DNA from 3 places in the Streptomyces sp. NPDC008121 genome. Region 2 is predicted to be linked to each of the others. Evidence: riboswitches for the same ligand, from Rfam matches in the RefSeq annotation. Region 2 holds a riboswitch; each other region holds the start of a gene.
What was found. A riboswitch is a leader RNA that binds a small molecule or an ion and turns the genes downstream of it on or off. The one in region 2 is predicted to bind cobalamin.
Positions count from the first base shown of each region.

Region 1: another riboswitch for cobalamin. It lies ahead of ACFZBD_RS06990 (ABC transporter substrate-binding protein); the one in region 2 lies ahead of ACFZBD_RS22425 (hotdog domain-containing protein).
Region 3: another riboswitch for cobalamin. It lies ahead of ACFZBD_RS17875 (cobalamin biosynthesis protein); the one in region 2 lies ahead of ACFZBD_RS22425 (hotdog domain-containing protein).

Region 1 covers NZ_JBIBHT010000002.1:300,548-305,857, forward strand. The annotation lists gene ACFZBD_RS06980 (hypothetical protein) at 1-1,252, opposite strand, end outside; gene ACFZBD_RS06985 (methyltransferase domain-containing protein) at 1,412-2,050, opposite strand; cobalamin riboswitch at 2,194-2,378, shown strand; gene ACFZBD_RS06990 (ABC transporter substrate-binding protein) at 2,429-3,460, shown strand; gene ACFZBD_RS06995 (iron chelate uptake ABC transporter family permease subunit) at 3,478-4,587, shown strand; gene ACFZBD_RS07000 (ATP-binding cassette domain-containing protein) at 4,584-5,310, shown strand, end outside.
Region 2 covers NZ_JBIBHT010000006.1:463,831-469,140, reverse strand. The annotation lists gene ACFZBD_RS22435 (ABC transporter substrate-binding protein) at 1-873, opposite strand, end outside; gene ACFZBD_RS22430 (MFS transporter) at 1,080-2,417, shown strand; cobalamin riboswitch at 2,485-2,639, shown strand; gene ACFZBD_RS22425 (hotdog domain-containing protein) at 2,726-3,190, shown strand; gene ACFZBD_RS22420 (methylmalonyl-CoA mutase family protein) at 3,327-5,135, shown strand; gene scpA (methylmalonyl-CoA mutase) at 5,135-5,310, shown strand, end outside.
Region 3 covers NZ_JBIBHT010000005.1:56,165-61,474, reverse strand. The annotation lists gene ACFZBD_RS17880 (cobyric acid synthase) at 1-200, opposite strand, end outside; gene ACFZBD_RS17875 (cobalamin biosynthesis protein) at 197-1,180, opposite strand; cobalamin riboswitch at 1,213-1,356, opposite strand; gene ACFZBD_RS17870 (hypothetical protein) at 1,468-1,689, opposite strand; gene ACFZBD_RS17865 (inorganic phosphate transporter) at 1,701-2,963, opposite strand; gene ACFZBD_RS17860 (alpha/beta hydrolase) at 3,368-4,495, shown strand; gene ACFZBD_RS17855 (hypothetical protein) at 4,675-5,310, shown strand, end outside.

The sequences.
Region 1 (5,310 bases), on a different contig from region 2:
ACGCCCAGAGCGCGCCGTGGACGTCCGCCTCGATCCGGCAGACGCAGCGGCCGTAGTAGTTGTTGCGCGGCACGTTCTGGCGGACCGGACGGGTGGGTCGCAGCCGGTGCGGCAGGGTGGCGACCCTGCTGTCCGCGGTCAGGCCGGGAGAACACGTCAGGGTGCCGCGCATCTGGAGGTAGGCGGTCCCGGCGATCGCGATCAGCCGCCCGCGCGGGCGCTCGGCGCCCGGGGTGACGCCCGCTTCCAGGGCGAGGTCCTCCCAGTCCGACAGCACCTGGATCCCGTCCACGGCGGGCTTCGTCGGATACCAGCCGATCGTGACGTCGCGCGCGAACTCGCTGCCGGGCGTGGTGTTGCTGAATCCGAAGAGCAGCCGGGTCTCCCGCGTCGCCGGGTCGACCTCGACGGCCAGCCCCTCGGGCTCCCGCCGCGTGAGGCCGTCGGCGCCGGTGACGACCTGCCGGTCGAGCCTGAGCCCCGTCGTCCACGAGTAGGACGTGAGGAAGGTGATGCCCGGGAACTCGCTGGGTACGGTCGGGTCCTCGCCCTTGTCGTACGGCGCCCACTGGTAGACGTACAGGACGTCCCCGAGGCTCGCGAAGCCCTGGAAGGTGAGCTTCGGCTCCAGCGGGTACGGCGAGGGCACGGCGGGGGTGACGTCCTCCCCGTCGGGCACGACGAACGTCGGGCCGGCCGGCGTCCAGTCGCCGGTGGCGGCACCGGCCGTGGCGTACCGGGTGAAGTGCCGGTCGCCGCCCTTGTGGTACATCACCGTCAGCAGGCCGTGCACCGGGTCGGTCGAGGGGCCGGTGCCGGAGGTGCTGCCGGGAGCGGTGAACTTCCGCTCCGCCGGGATGGTGGCGCCGTCGAGTACCTCCCCGTCGGCGAACCGGAACCGCGTGATCGCCTTGCCGAAGGTGGTGCCGCCGCCGGTGACGTGGAGCGGCCCGACCTCCGTCCAGACGTAGCTGTCGGCGCCGACCGGCTCCACGCCCATGGCGAGGCCGTGGCCGAAGCCCTTCAGCTGCATCGCCCCCGTGCGCACGCCGGTCCGCCGGTCGATGCGGTTGAGGTACATGTTGCCGGCCGGGGCCGTGGCCGAGCTCTCGACCTGGAGCACGAAGACGTGCCCGTTGACGGTGTCCGTCGCGATCGCCTGCGGCGCCGGGTTCTTCACCAGGTCGACGGTCTGGATCAGTCTGCCGGTCGGACCGGACAGATCGATGCCGTTGGTGTCTGTGTAAGCCATGTTCCCTCCCCTGGGTCCTCCCCGGACCCATGCCCGTCATGATCACACGCGTGTGCGAGTCGAGGGTCCGGGGGGCGCGGCCGCGAAGGGGAGACATCCCGAGGCAGGGGCGGGATCAGGCGTTACGGGGCGGGCTGTACGAGGTCAGGCGGTGCGGGATCAGGCGGTGCGGGTGAGCCGCCACACGTTGTCCACCCGCGTGCCCCGGCGGCCGTCGGGCGCGGTGAGGGCGCGTTCCACGCCCTCCAGCGTGTCCACCCGCCAGGGGTGCGGCAGGGCGAGCGCCGCGAGGACGCCGTCGAGGGTGGGGAACTCCGCGTCGAACGGGTACTCGTGCTTCTCCATCCAGGACGGCCACGCGGCGTGCATGGCGATGAGGAGCGTGCCGCCCGGGGCGACCGCGGCGGCGGCCGACCTGAGCACCCCGTCCTGGTCGAGCGGAACGGGCGACTGCAGGAACTGGGCGCTCACCAGGTCGAAGCCGCCCTCGGGGAAGGTCACTCCGAGGTCGTGCCGCTCGAAGGCGGTCCGGTCGGCGCAGCCGGCCTCCGCCACGTGGGCGGCCGCCCGTTCCAGGGCGGTCGCGGAGATGTCCACGCCGGTCACCCGCCACCCCCGCGAGGCCAGCCACAGGACGTCGCCGCCCTCGCCACAGCCCAGGTCCAGGGCCGTGCCCGGTGTCAGATCGGCGGCCTCCCGCACGAGGAGCGGGTTCGGTTCGCCGCTCCAGACACGGTCGCTCGTGCGGTAGCGCTCTTCCCAGAACTCGGCGGGATCGGTGGGCTTCGGGGTCGGCATCGAGGCTCCTTCGGGACGACTGCGCGGCGCCGGCGGCACCTGGGTCCAGACTCGCCACGGCCCCCCGGCGCGTCAAAGATGCTTGCCGTTTCGGCAACAAGGCGGCGCGGGACCGAGAGGGCGTCCTTTTGCGCCGGAGGCGCGGAACCGTAGGATCACCTGGTCATCACCGCGACGGGAGACAGGAAGCCGGTGCGAAACCGGCACGGTCCCGCCACTGTGACCGGGGAGTGCACCCGTCGAGACGCCACTGCGCGCACCGCGTGGGAAGGCTGGGGTGTACGCCGATCCGGGAGTCAGGAAACTGGCCTGTCGCGGGCCCGATCCGAGGAGCGCGGACTCCCCAGGAGGCTTTTCGTGTACCCCAGTACGTCCCGCATGCCCCGCACGCGCAGCATGCCCCGTCGCCGCCCCGTGCGCGCCGCCGCCCTGGCCCTCGCCCTGTCGGGGGTCCTGCTCACCGGCTGCGGCGCCTCCCCTCAGAGCGGCACCGCCCGGGAGGGCGGCGGCGCGAAGCCCGGTGCGTCCGCCGAGGGTTTCCCCCTCACCGTCGAGAACTGCGGCACGCGCACCACGTACGACAAGCCGCCCTCCCGGGTGGTGACCATCCATCAGCACCCGGCCGAGCTGATGCTGGCCCTCGGTCTGAAGGACCGGATCGTCGGCACGGCCTTCCCCGACTCGGCCGTACTGCCCGCCTTCCGCGAGGACTTCGCGGCGATCCCGGAGCTGGCGAAGAAGGAACCGTCCTTCGAGTCGGTCCTCAACGCGGAACCGGACTTCGTGTACGGCGGCTACGCCAGCGCGTTCGCCGAGAAGGAGGGCCGCTCCCGCAAGGCGTTCGCCGACGCCGGGATCGACACCTACCTCAACCGCGAGTACTGCGGGAAGAAGAAGGTGGCGATGACGGACACGTACGACGAGATCCGCGCCATCGGCTCCCTCTTCGGCGTCGAGGAGCGTGCCGACGCGCTGGTGGCCGACCTTCAGGGGCGCGTGGCAAAGACCGCGGCGACGGTGAAGGGGGCTCCCGCCCTCCCCGTCTTCGTGTACGACAGCGGCGACAAGTCGGCGTTCACCGCCGGAGGCAAGAGCCTCGGCACCGAGGTCATCCGCCTCGCCGGCGGCACCAACGTCTTCGCCGACCTCGACGACGTCTTCGGCGACGTCTCGTGGGAGCAGGTCGTCGCCCGTAAGCCGGAGGTCATCGCCATCTACGACTACGCGGGTGCGGGGAACGTCGAACAGAAGAAGAAGTTCCTGCTGGCGCAGCCGGCCCTCGCCGACGTGCCGGCCGTGAAGAACAAGCGCTTCGTGGTGCTGCCGCTGACGGCGACGCTGGTCGGTGTCCGCGCGCCGTACGCGGTCGAGGACCTCGCCCGCGGGCTGCACCCCGAGCGCTTCCGGTGACGGCACCGGCGAAAGCCGTGTCCGCCGCTCCCCCCGCCGGCTCCTCCGCCCGTCCGGCGGGCGCCGCCCGCGCGGCCGGTCCGGGCCGCCGCGCCTTCGCCCTCACCCTGGTCGTCCTCGGCGTGCTGCTCCTGGCGTCGATGACGGCGGGCATGGCCATCGGCTCGGTGCCGGTGCCCCCCGGCCAGGTGTGGGGCATCGTGACGCACGCCCTGACCGGAGACGGTTCCGAGCCCGCCTGGTCGCAGGCGCGGGAGACGATCGTGCTCGACGTGCGGGCGCCGCGGGTGCTGCTGGGCGCGGTGACGGGCGCCGGGCTCGCGGTGGTGGGCGCCGCGATGCAGGCGTTGGTACGCAACCCGCTCGCGGAGCCGTACCTGCTGGGCGTCTCCTCGGGCGCCTCCCTGGGCGCCGTCGCGGTGATCGTCTTCGGGGTGAGCCTCTTCGGGCCGGTGTCCCTGTCGGTCGCCGCGTTCGCCGGCGCCCTGCTGACGCTGCTGCTCGTCTACACGACGGCCCGGTCCGGCGGCCGCATCACCTCGGTGCGGCTGGTGCTGTCGGGCGTGGCGTTCGCCTCCGTCCTCACGGCGGTCATGGACGTCCTGCTGCTGACCAGCGACCGGGGCAACGAGGCCCGGGCGGTCCTTGCCTGGACCCTCGGGGGCCTCGGCGGTGTCCAGTGGGCCACCCTGTGGCTGCCCGGCGCGGCGCTCGCGCTCGGCGTCGCGGTCCTGCTGACCCGGGCCCGTTCGCTCAATCTGCTGCTCGCCGGCGAGGAGGCGGCCTCGACGATGGGGCTCGACGTCGCCCGGTTCCGGGCCCGGACCTTCGTCCTGCTCTCGCTGGTCACCGGCGTTCTGGTGGCGGCCGCCGGGCCGATCGGGTTCGTGGGGCTGATGATGCCGCACACCGTGCGGCTCTTCGTCGGCGGCGACCACCGCCGGGTGCTGCCGACGGCCGCGCTGGGCGGGGCGGTGTTCCTGATCTGGGCCGACATCGCGGCGCGTACGGTCGCCGCACCCATGGAGATCCCGGTCGGGGTCCTCACGGCGCTGTGCGGGGGGCCGTTCTTCCTGTGGCTGATGCGGCGGGACGCCCGGCGCACGGCCGACCGGGGAGCGGCATGACGGCCACCGAACTCACCGTCGAGGGCGTCACGCTCACGGCGGGCGCGCACCGGCTCGTCCGGGACGTCTCCCTGACCGCCCGGTCCGGTGAGGTGATCGGCCTCGTCGGGCCCAACGGCAGCGGCAAGTCCAGCCTTCTGCGGGCCGTCTACCGCGTGCTGCGTCCCCGGGCGGGCAGCGTCCGGGTGGACGGCGCCGACGTGTGGTCCGTGCCGGTCCGCCGGCTCGCCCGCACGCTGGCCGCCGTGGTGCAGGAGACGGGCGCGGACTTCGACCTGACCGTGCGGGACGTGGTCGCGATGGGACGCACCCCGCACAAGCGGCTCTTCGACGGCGACACCGGCGAGGACACGCTGATCATCGAGTCCGCGCTGGCGTGGGTGGACGCCGAGGCGCTGGCCGACCGTCCCTTCGACCACCTGTCGGGCGGCGAACGCCAGCGTGTGCTCATCGCCCGCGCGCTGGCCCAGCAGCCCGCCCTGCTGGTCCTCGACGAGCCGACCAACCACCTGGACGTCCGGCACCAGTTGGACGTCCTGGGTCTGGTGCGCCGGCTGCCGGCCACGGTCCTGGTCGCCCTCCACGACCTGAACCTCGCCGCCTTCTACTGCGACCGCCTCTACGTCCTGCGCGACGGCGAGGTCGTGGTCACCGGCCCGCCCGGTGAGGTGCTCACGCCCGCCCTGCTGCGGGAGGTGTACGGGGTGACGGCGGAGGTCGCCG
Region 2 (5,310 bases):
GGTCATCGTGGCGCGCTTCTCGGCGGCGCTGTCGCCGGGTCGCCCGCGCTCGGACAGGTCGCCGATCACGATGATGTCGGGGTCGCGCTCGGCGACCTCCTCCCAGGTGACCTCCGGCCAGTCCTCCTCGACGTCGTCGAAGGCGTTCCTGGCGCCGACGATCCGGCTCATCTCGCTGGGCAGGCCGGTTCCGCCGGCGACGTACGGCATGCCGTTGAAGACGGAGTAGAGGTAGACGACGGTGGGCCGCTCCGCGCTCGCGGCCCCGGGGGCATGGGCGGCGGCCCCCCTGGCCCGGGCGACGGCCGCGCGCTGCTCGGCGGCCAGTGCGGCAGCCCGCTGGCGGACGCCGAAGACCGTGCCGAGGTTCTCGTAGTCGGAGAAGAGCAGGTCGAACGGGGTTCTGCCGGCGGGGTTGTGCTGGGGGCAGTCCACGGCGCTGACAAAGGTGGGGACCTTGAGGGCGCCGAGTTCCTCGCGGGTGCCGGCGCGGTCCTTGGTGAGGAGGTCCGCGGAGCCGGCGACCACGAAGTCCGGCGCGGCGGCGCGGAGTTGCTCACCGGTCGCGATCTTCGGGGCGATCACCGGGACCGACGCGTACGCCGTCCGGTACCGCGCGGGGATCTTGGTCTTGAGGTTGGCGGTGCCCGCCATCCGCTCCTGGAGGCCGAGTTCGAGCAGCGTCTCGGTGGAGGCTTGGTCGAGGGCGACGGCGCGCTGGGGAGGTTCGGCGAGGGAGAGGGGGCGCCCGCAGCTGGTGAGGGCGGCCGATCCGGCGGCGGGTGGCGCGACGGGGCCGGGGCGGGCGGTGGAGCAGCCGGCGGTGGCGAGGGCGAGAGCCAGGGCGAGGCCGAGGCGGGCGGGATGACGCATGGGTCTCTCCGGTGGGACGAGGGCGGGGTGGGTTGCGACGGGCCGGGGGCCGGGGGCGACGGGCGGGCAGGGGTGTGGCGGGGCAGCGGGGCACCGGGTGCGAGGGCGCCGCGTTCGAAGAGTACTGTAATGGCAATCATTTTCATTAACGACCCCGGGGGCGTCGTCGCGGACCTCGCCCCCCTCGCCGAGGAGCACCCCACATCGTGGTCACCCCATCCACCGCCACCGCGGCCAAGTCCCCTGACGTACCGCCGCGTTCGGTCCTGCGCGACCTCGCCTTCCTGCGCCTTTGGGCGGGCACCACCGCCTCCGGTCTCGCGACCTGGGCGCTGCCCTTCGTCCTCGGGCTCGCCGTCCTCCACCGCGATCTGGGCGCCACCGGGCTCGGCCTGGTCCTCGCCGCCCGCACCGCCGGGTTCCTCCTCGCGGTCGCCGTCGGCGGCGTGCTCGCCGACCGGCACGCGCGCCGCGCCGTCGTCTTCTGGTCCGCCCTCGCGGCGGCGGTCGCCTCGCCCCTCCTCGCGGCCGGCCTCGGGCACTCCCTCGTGCTGATGACGGCCGCCGCGGCGCTCGCGGGCGCCGGACAGGGCGCCTGCCGCCCGGCGTTCCAGGCGCTCACGGCCGAGACCGTCCAGCCGGAGCGCCGTCAGCAGGCGAACGCCGCCATGACGATGGCCGTCCGGTCCGCCACGCTCGCCGGGCCCGCGCTGACCGCACTGCTCGCGGCCTTCCTCGACGTCGCGTGGCTGCTGCTGGGCATCGGGCTGCTCTGGCTGGTCGCGGCGCTGGTCCCGGCGAGGGGAGGCAGGGGCACCGCCGGCAGCGCGACCACCGCGACCCCCGCCCCCACGACCCCGCGCCCGTCCGACCCCGCCCGACACACCGGGCCCCGCACCGGACCGGACGCCCCGCACCGCCCGGGCTTCCGTGCCGAGTTCGTCGAGGGCATACGCGAGGCCCGGCGCCACCCCTGGTTCCTCGCCGGTCTCGCCGCCCTGGTCGCCGTCATCGCCCTCGGCTACTCCGCCACCAGCGTCGCCCTCCCCCTGATCAGCCGGGACCGTTACGGCACCGAGTGGGTGCTCGCCGCGGCCATGACCGCGTACACCGTCGGCGCACTCGGCGGCGCCCTGTTCATCGCCCGCGTCCGACCGCGGTCCCAGGGCTGGGCCGCCTTCGCCGGCCTCGCGGCGTACGGCTTCGCCCCGCTCAGCCTGGTGCTGCCGGTCCACCCGGCGGTGGTGGTCGGCGCCTACGCCGTCGCGGGGATCGGCATCGAGCTGTTCAACGTGCCCTGGTTCACGGCCACGCAGCGCGAGGTCGCGCCGGACAAGCTGGCCCGGGTCTCCTCGCTGGACTTCCTCGTCTCCTACGGTCTGGCGCCGGTCGGTCTCGCCCTGATCGCGCCGGCCATCGGCCTCCTCGGCGTCACGCCGGTCCTCGCGGCGTGCGCCGCCGCCTGCTTCCTCGTCCCGGCCGCCGCGTGCCTGGTGCCCGGCGCACGGCACTTCGCGCGGCCGGCCCCGGAGACCACGGACTGACGCGTCGCGCAGGACGTAGGCTGGAGCGCGCAGCTGGTTCGCCCCGTCCGCCAGGCGGGAGGCGTCGTAAGAGGGAACCCGGTGGGAATCCGGGACTGCCCCGCAGCGGTGAGCGGGAACGACCGCCGTCATACGCACTGGACCCGGCAAGGGCCTGGGAAGCGACGGCCAGTAGGAGACCGCCGGTCGATCCGGTGGACACGCCCGCGAGTCCGAAGACCTGCCCGCTGCCCGCGCACCCGGCCTCCGGGCTCCCCGGCCCCGTGCGCGCGGATCCGACCCGCCGCGACTCGCGAAGGAGAGTTGACGTGGCCGACCACGCCGCCACCCTGCCGTCCCCCGTCCGCAAGACCCCGGCCGATTCCCGGGTGACCCTCGCCCACATCATGAGCGAGCACGACACGAACCTGTACGGGACCATCCACGGCGGGGTCGTGATGAAGCTCATCGACGACGCCGCCGCGGCGGCCGCCGGGCGCCACGCGGACGGTCCCGCCGTGACCGTGTCGGTCGACCGGATGACCTTCCTCGCCCCCGTCCGCTCCGGCGACCTGCTGAGCGTCCACGCCGAACTCGTCCGGGCCGGCCGCACGTCGATGACCGCCGAGGTCCGCGTCACCGCCGAACGCTGGAACGCCTCCGGCCCGACCGCCGAGGTCGCCACCGGCCGCCTCAGCTTCGTCGCCGTCGACGCCGACGGGCGCCCCCGCCCCGTACCGGCGCTCGACCTGCCCGATCCGGCCGGCGCCGACCGACCGGTGGGCGCCGGGTGACGGCCGGCTGACGGCGCTCCCGCTGCCCCGTTCATATAGAACGGATCCGCCCGGAGCTTCAAGAGCGTCCAGGAGAGGGCAAGGTCACAGCTGTGCGGACTGCTGCTCCTTTGTTCCCCTGACCTAGCATCCGAGCATGACAGTCCTTCCCGACGACGGGCTTGCCCTCGCCGCCGATTTCTCCGACGCGTCCCGTGAGCAGTGGCAGGGCCTGGTGGCCGGCGTCCTGCGCAAGTCGGGCAAGGACGTCGAAGGCGCGGCAGCCGAGGACGCCCTGTCCACCACGCTGGAGGACGGGCTTCGCGTCCGTCCGCTGTACGCGGCCGACGACGCCGCGCCCGAGGCCGGCTTCCCCGGGTTCGCCCCGTTCGTGCGGGGCGGCCGCCCCGAGGGCGGCACCCTCGGCGGCTGGGACGTACGGCAACGGCACACGGCCGCCGACTGCGCGGCGGTGCTGGGGGACCTGGAGAACGGCGTCACCTCGCTCTGGCTGGTCGTCGGCGACGGCGGCATCCCGACGGACGCGCTCGACACGGTCCTCGACGGCGTCTACCTCGACCTCGCGCCCGTCGCCCTCGACGCGGGCGACCGGACCGAGGACGCCGCGGCGGAGTTGCTGCGGCTGTACGAGCGCCGTGGCGTCGCCCCCGAGGCGGCGCGCGGCACCCTGGGCGCCGACCCCCTCGGCCTCGAAGCCCGTACGGGACGGTCGTCCGGCTTCGCACCGGTCGCCGCGCTCGCCCGGCGGTGCGCCGAGGAATACCCGGGGCTGCGGGCGCTGACCGTCGACGCCCTGCCGTACCACGAGGCCGGCGGTTCCGCCGCGGAGGAGCTCGGCTGCTCGCTGGCGACCGGCGTCGCCTATCTGCGGCAGCTGACCGACGCGGGCCTGGACATCGAGCAGGCCTGTGGCCAGCTGGAGTTCCGTTACGCCGCCACCGCCGACCAGTTCCTCACCATCGCGAAGCTGCGGGCGGCGCGCCGGCTGTGGGCCCGGGTCGCGGAGGCCTGCGGGGCAAGCGGCGCGGGCGGGCAGATCCAGCACGCGGTGACCTCGCCGGTGATGATGACCCGCCGTGACCCGTGGGTGAACATGCTGCGCACGACGGTGGCGACCCTGGCCGCCGGGGTGGGCGGGGCCGACGCGGTCACCGTGCTCCCCTTCGACCACGCGCTCGGGCTGCCGGACGCCTTTGCGCGCCGGATCGCCCGCAACACCTCGACCATCCTGATCGAGGAGTCGCACCTGTCCCGGGTGATCGACCCGGCGGGCGGCTCCTGGTACGTCGAGCGCCTCACGGACGAACTCGCCCACGCGGGCTGGGAGTTCTTCCGCACCCTCGAACGTGCGGGCGGGCAGGCGGCCGCGCTGCGGTCCGGCATGGTCCGGGACCGCCTCGCCGCGACCTGGTCCGCCCGGGGCGCGAAGCTCGCCACGCGCCGCGAACCGGTCACCGGCGTCAGCGAGTTCCCGCACCTGACCGAGAAGCCCGTCGTCCGCGAGCCCGCCCCCGCCCCGCCGTCCGGCGGGCTGCCCCGCGTCCGGCGCGACGACGCGTACGAGGAGCTGCGCGCCCGCTCCGACGCGCACCTCGCCGCGACGGGCGCCCGCCCCCGCGTCTTCCTCGCCACCCTCGGCCCCGCCGCCGCGCACACGGCGCGGGCCACGTTCGCCGCCAACTTCTTCCAGGCGGGCGGCATCGAGGCCGTCACGGAAGGCACCTTCGAGGAGAGCGGGGCGGCCGAGGTCTGCCTCTGCTCCAGCGACGCGCTCTACGAGGAGGGGGCCGCGGCGCTCGCCGGGGAGCTGCGGGCGGCGGGGGCCGGTCACGTGTTCCTCGCGGGCCGCCCCGGACCGTACCCGGACGCCGACACGTACGTCTTCGCCGGCTGTGACGCCGTCGCCGTGCTCTCCGCCACGCTCGACCGCATGGGAGTCTCCTGATGTCCATCCCCGATTTCTCCGCGATCGACCTGGGGACCCCGGCCGCGCACGGCAGCGCCGACGACTGGCGGACGGCGGTCAAGAAGGCGGCCGGCGGTGACGACCTGCTCTGGGAGACCCCGGAGGGCATCGCCGTCAAGCCGCTCTACACCGGTCGGGACCTGGAGGGCCTGGA
Region 3 (5,310 bases), on a different contig from region 2:
GCGGCCTGAGCCTGCATGGCCTGCGCGCGGCCGATCTCCGCGCCCTCCCTCGTCACGAAGGAGTTCAGGGACATGTTCTGGCCCTTGAACGGCGCGACCTTCACCCCCTGACGCACCAGCCAGCGGCATATCCCCGCCGTGACGACGCTCTTGCCCGCGTCGGACGTGGTCCCGGCGACCAGCAGCCCCCCGCCCGTCATCCGTGCCTCCGCTTCCTCTGCCGCGCGCCCGCCAGGGCCCGTCCCGCCACACAGACCGCCAGCGTCAGCCAGGTCACCCGGCGCGACAGCCGTACCGCACGCTCGATGTCCGCCACCTCCACCGCCCGGCCCTCGCCGTTGAGCACGGGCCGGTGCTCCACCCGCCCGCCGTACGACAGCGTCCCGCCCAGCCGTACGCCGAGCGCGCCGGCGAACGCCGCCTCCACCGGGCCCGCGTTGGGGCTCGGGTGGGCGGCCGCGTCGGAGCGCCAGGCCCGCACCGCGCCCCGGGGGTCGCCGCCGGCGACCGTCGCGAGCAGGGCCGTCAGCCGCGCCCCCGGCCAGCCGGCGAGGTCGTCGAGCCGGGCCGAGGCCCAGCCGAAGCGGCGGTACGTCGGGGACTTGTGGCCCACCATCGCGTCCAGGGTGTTGACGGCCCGGAAGCCGACCAGCCCCGGCACGCCCGCGACCGCGCCCCAGACCAGGGCGCCGACGACGGCGTCGGAGGTGTTCTCGGCGACGGACTCCACGACCGCGCGGGCCATCGCGGGGCCGTCCAGGGCCTGCGGATCGCGGCCGCACAGATGCGGCAGCCGCTCGCGGGCCACGTCCAGGTCCCCGGCGGCCAGCGCCCCGCCGACGGCGCGGGCCTCCCGGCCCAGGGTCGTACCGCCGACGACGGCCCAGACGGAGGCGGCGGTCAGGGCGGCGGACGCGGCGGGCCGGTCGCGGACCGTACGGGCGGCGAGGGCGCCGAGCACGGCCGTACCGCCCACGCAGACGGCGGTGTGCAACGCGCCCCAGCCGCGGTGGTCGCGGCGCAGAAGGCTTTCGACGGCGCCGGCGGCCCGGCCGAAGGCGGCGACGGGGTGGCCGCGGCGGGGGTCGCCGAGGAGCAGGTCCGCGGCCAGACCGGCGGCGGCGCCGTACGCGAAGGCGCCCGGGGGCGCGGATACACCGGTGGCTCTGCGGCCAGGCATGGCGCTGTGTCCTCACTCAGGGTCCGCGCCCTGGCTCGACGTGACCGGCGGTGAGAGTTCCTGGCTCCCGGGGTTTCACCCCCGGTCACAGTGGCGGGACCGCGCCGGATTCGCACCGGACTTCCTCTTCTGCCGCCGTATTGGCCCCGAGAGTCCACCACGGGGCGCGAACGGCCGTCAACTCACCCTTGACCTGCGACAGGAGAGTGTGCGAAGCCCCACAGCGACGATGACCGGGCGGGCCGCACCCTTCGGTGCGACCCGCCCGGCGGTGGTGTGGTGAGGCGTCAGACGACGATCAGATAGATGCCGTACGTGACGGCCGCCGCGCAGAGTGCGAAGCAGGCGTACGCGCCGGTGCGCGCGAGGGCGGCGGAGCCGCCCTGGGCGGCGGCCTGCTCCTGCTTGGAGAGGCCGATGATGCCGAGGGTGAACAGGCCCACGAGGGCGACGGTCGCCACGAGGCTGACCCCGAAGACGGAGCCGAGAGCTGCCCAGTCGATCTTCATGTCGTTCGTCCTTACACCGCGGCGGAGGCCGCGGGGGCTGCCGGGTCCGTGGGGGCCGGCGAGGGGATGGTGGTCTTGAGGTCCTCGTCCGCGAAGGCGGCGACGGAGCCGGCCGGCGGCGGGGTGACGGCCGCGATGGCGGTGGTCACGACGCCCGCGGGCTCGTCGGCCAGGTCGTCGTCGGTGACGTTGTGGTGGTCGACCGGCTTGCGGCGCGAGAGCGCCCAGATGACGGCGGAGCCGGCGATCAGCAGGAGCGCGACGACGGCGATGCCCCAGGTGCCCTGCTGGGTGAGGAATTCGGCGCCGGCGGCGACCAGGCCCGCCGCCGGAAGGGTCAGACCCCAGGCGACGAACATCCGGGTCGCGGTCGACCAGCGGACGACACCGCCCTTGCGGCCGAGGCCCGCGCCCATCACGGCACCCGAGCAGGACTGGGTGGTCGAGAGGGAGAAGCCGAGGTTCGAGGAGGCCAGGATGACCGTGGCGGCGCTGGTCTGGGCGGCGAAGCCCTGCTGCGGCCGGAGGTCGGTGAGGCCCTTGCCCATGGTGCGGATGATGCGCCAGCCGCCGAGGTAGGTGCCGAGGGCGATGGCGACACCGGCGGAGACGACGACCCACATCGGGGGGTTGGAGCCGGGGACGAGGACGCCACCGGTGACCAGCGCCAGGGTGATGACACCCATCGTCTTCTGCGCGTCGTTGGTGCCGTGGGCGAGGGAGACGAGACCGGCGGAGGCGATCTGGCCGGCGCGGTAGCCCTTGGCCGTGTGCTTCTCGTCGGTCTTGGCGCCGATCCGGTACGTCAGGCGGGTCGCCACCATCGCGGCGAGACCGGCGACGAGCGGCGCGGCGATCGCGGGGATGAGGACCTTGGTGACGATGGTCGAGCCGTTCACGGCCGACCAGCCTGCCGACATCACGGCCGCGCCGATGAGTCCGCCGAAGAGGGCGTGGGACGAGCTGGACGGGAGGCCGAGCAGCCAGGTCAGCAGGTTCCACAGGATGGCGCCGACGAGCGCCGCGAAGATCACTTCGGTACGAATGCCCTGTTCATTGATGATCCCGCCGGAGATCGTCTTGGCGACCTCCACGGACAGGAACGCGCCGATCAGGTTGAGCACGGCGGACATGGCCACCGCCGTCTTGGGTTTGAGGGCACCGGTCGAGATGGTCGTCGCCATCGCGTTGGCGGTGTCGTGGAAACCGTTCGTGAAATCGAACACGAGAGCTGTCACGACCACAATGGCGAGCAGCAGCGTGATGTGTTCCATTTACCCAGGCAATCGTTTGACGTCAGTGGCGCGTCGAACGTAAGCAACCTGAGTGAACGGAAGATGAACTGGGTCGGGCGCTGTGGTGACCCCATCCGGGGTCAAGGGATTCCGCTTACGGCTCGGGCGGAGCGCGGGTCCACGATGCGGTCGCCCCGCAACCCCGGGTAATCCGGGCGCTTACCGGGCACACGCGACTTCCTTCCCTTCCGTCCCCTACGCCCCGTGTCAGCCCGTGGACCGCGGGTGCGCGATGTCAGCCGTACGAGGGACCCCCCGAAGTGATCCATGTCACTCGTCCGTGGTCGTGCGGGCGCCCCGGGCGCGGCCGGATCTCGCCGGTCCTCGCCGGCCCGCGGACCTCCCGGGTGGCAGCCCGTCGCCCCCGTACCGACACTGAGACCGTGCGCCCGGCTACAGCGACGGCAGCGGCCGTCACCACTCTGATCGGTGTCGGCGCGGCCGCGGTGGCGGTCGGCCGCTACGCGGGCGACGCCGCCCTGAAGGCGGCGTCCGGACGGCCCCTGCCCGGCGATCCACGCCTCACCGTGCACGCCACGGGACCCGGCAGGGTCACCCTCACCCGCAGCCTCGCCTCCCTGCGCCCCGGCACGTACGGCATCGAGGGCACCGACTTCCACGGTTTCGTCGGCCCCGTCCTCGACCGGGTCCCGCACACCCCCGACACCGTCGTCCGCCGGCTCGAACGCGTCGAACTCGGCACCCTCGAACCCGGCGCCCGCGTCCGGCTCACCCCCGAACTGCACGCCGGAACCCCCCGCACCGCCCTCGGCGTCCGCTACGAGGACATCGAGATCCCCGGCGAACTGGGCAGCCTGCCCGGCTGGCTCGTCCCCGGCCCCCGCCCCACCTGGGTGATCGCCGTGCACGGCCTCGGCACCACCCGGCGGCACCCCCTCAACCTCGTCCCCTTCCTCACGCACCGGCAGATCCCCGTCCTGTGCGTCGCCCACCGGGGCGACGAGGGCGCGCCGGCCTCCCCCGACGGCCTCGCCCACCTCGGCCACTCCGCCTGGCGGGACGTCGACGCGGCCATCCGCTACGCCGTCCGCAGGGGCGCCGCCGAGGTCGTGCTGCACGGCTGGGGGACCGGCGCCACCATGGCCCTGCGCGCCGCCGCCGACTCGGGGCTGCGGGACCGGGTCCGCGGCCTCGTCCTCGACTCCCCGGTCCTCGACCCGCAGGCCACGCTGCGCCACCTCGCCGCGGCCCGCCGGATCCCCGGCCCGCTGCTGCCGTTCGCCGTCCACGCCGCCCAGAGCAGGTCCGGGACCCGCGTCGACCGGCTGCCCGAACCCCCGGAACCGGCCTCCCTCCGCGTGCCGACCCTGATCTTCCACGGGCCCGACGACACCCTCGCGCCCTGGGAACCCTCCCTCGAACTGGCCGCCCGGCGCCCCGAACTGGTCTCCCTTCAGACCGTCCGCCAGGCCCCCCACGCCGCCATGTGGAACGCCGACCCGGTCCGCTACGAAGAGGCCCTGCGGCGGTTCCTCACCCCGCTGCTCTGACCCCCGCCGCGCACCGCCGGGCCCGCGCCGCGCACCGGCGCTTTCCGGACACTCCCTGAAGCCCCCAGGGGTCGCTCCGGCACCCCGCATCGCCGCTCCCCGGCACTCCGCACCACCGTGTTTGACGGTGATGGGCCGTCCGATTGGGCTTTCGGGCCGTCAGCGGGAAGACTGCCCCCGTGACGTCTCGAAAGCCTGATGAGCAATTGGCGCGCAACTCCAGACTCCGACTCGTCCGTCCGCGGGCCCTGGCCACCGCCCGACGGGCCGTGACGACGCGGCGCACCCGACCGGCGCCCCGGCCGCCCGAGGGCACTCCGCCCCGCGCGGAACTGGCCCGCCAGGCCCGGATCGTCCTGGCCGACGCCGTACGGATCGCCCGCTGGGCGGCCGTCGACCGCGGCACCGGCACCCCTCCGGCCGGCCTCGAAGCCCCCACCGCGCAGGAACGCGCGGCCGCGGCCCTCCACCTGACGCCCGGGCAGGTGCGCGCCGGGTGGGACCGCGCCCGGCTCGCCGGACTCGTCGAACTCCACGGCGCCACCGCCCGCCCCGGCTGGCGGCTGCACGCCTGGGACCGCGACGACTCCGCCGTGCTCCGCGGCTGGGTCGCCCTCTTCGACGCCTGGTCCCTGGTCCACCCCGCCCCCGAGGACGTGCCGCCCAGCGCCGTCGCCGAGGTCGTCGAGGCCCTGCCCCAGGTGCTCTCCCTCCTCCAGCTCTCGGCCGGACCCGTGCTCGTGCCCGCCCTCCTCGACCTGCTGCGGCAGCGCGTCGAGGAGCTGCGCGAGGAGCGCTGCGAGGTCCCCGCCCAG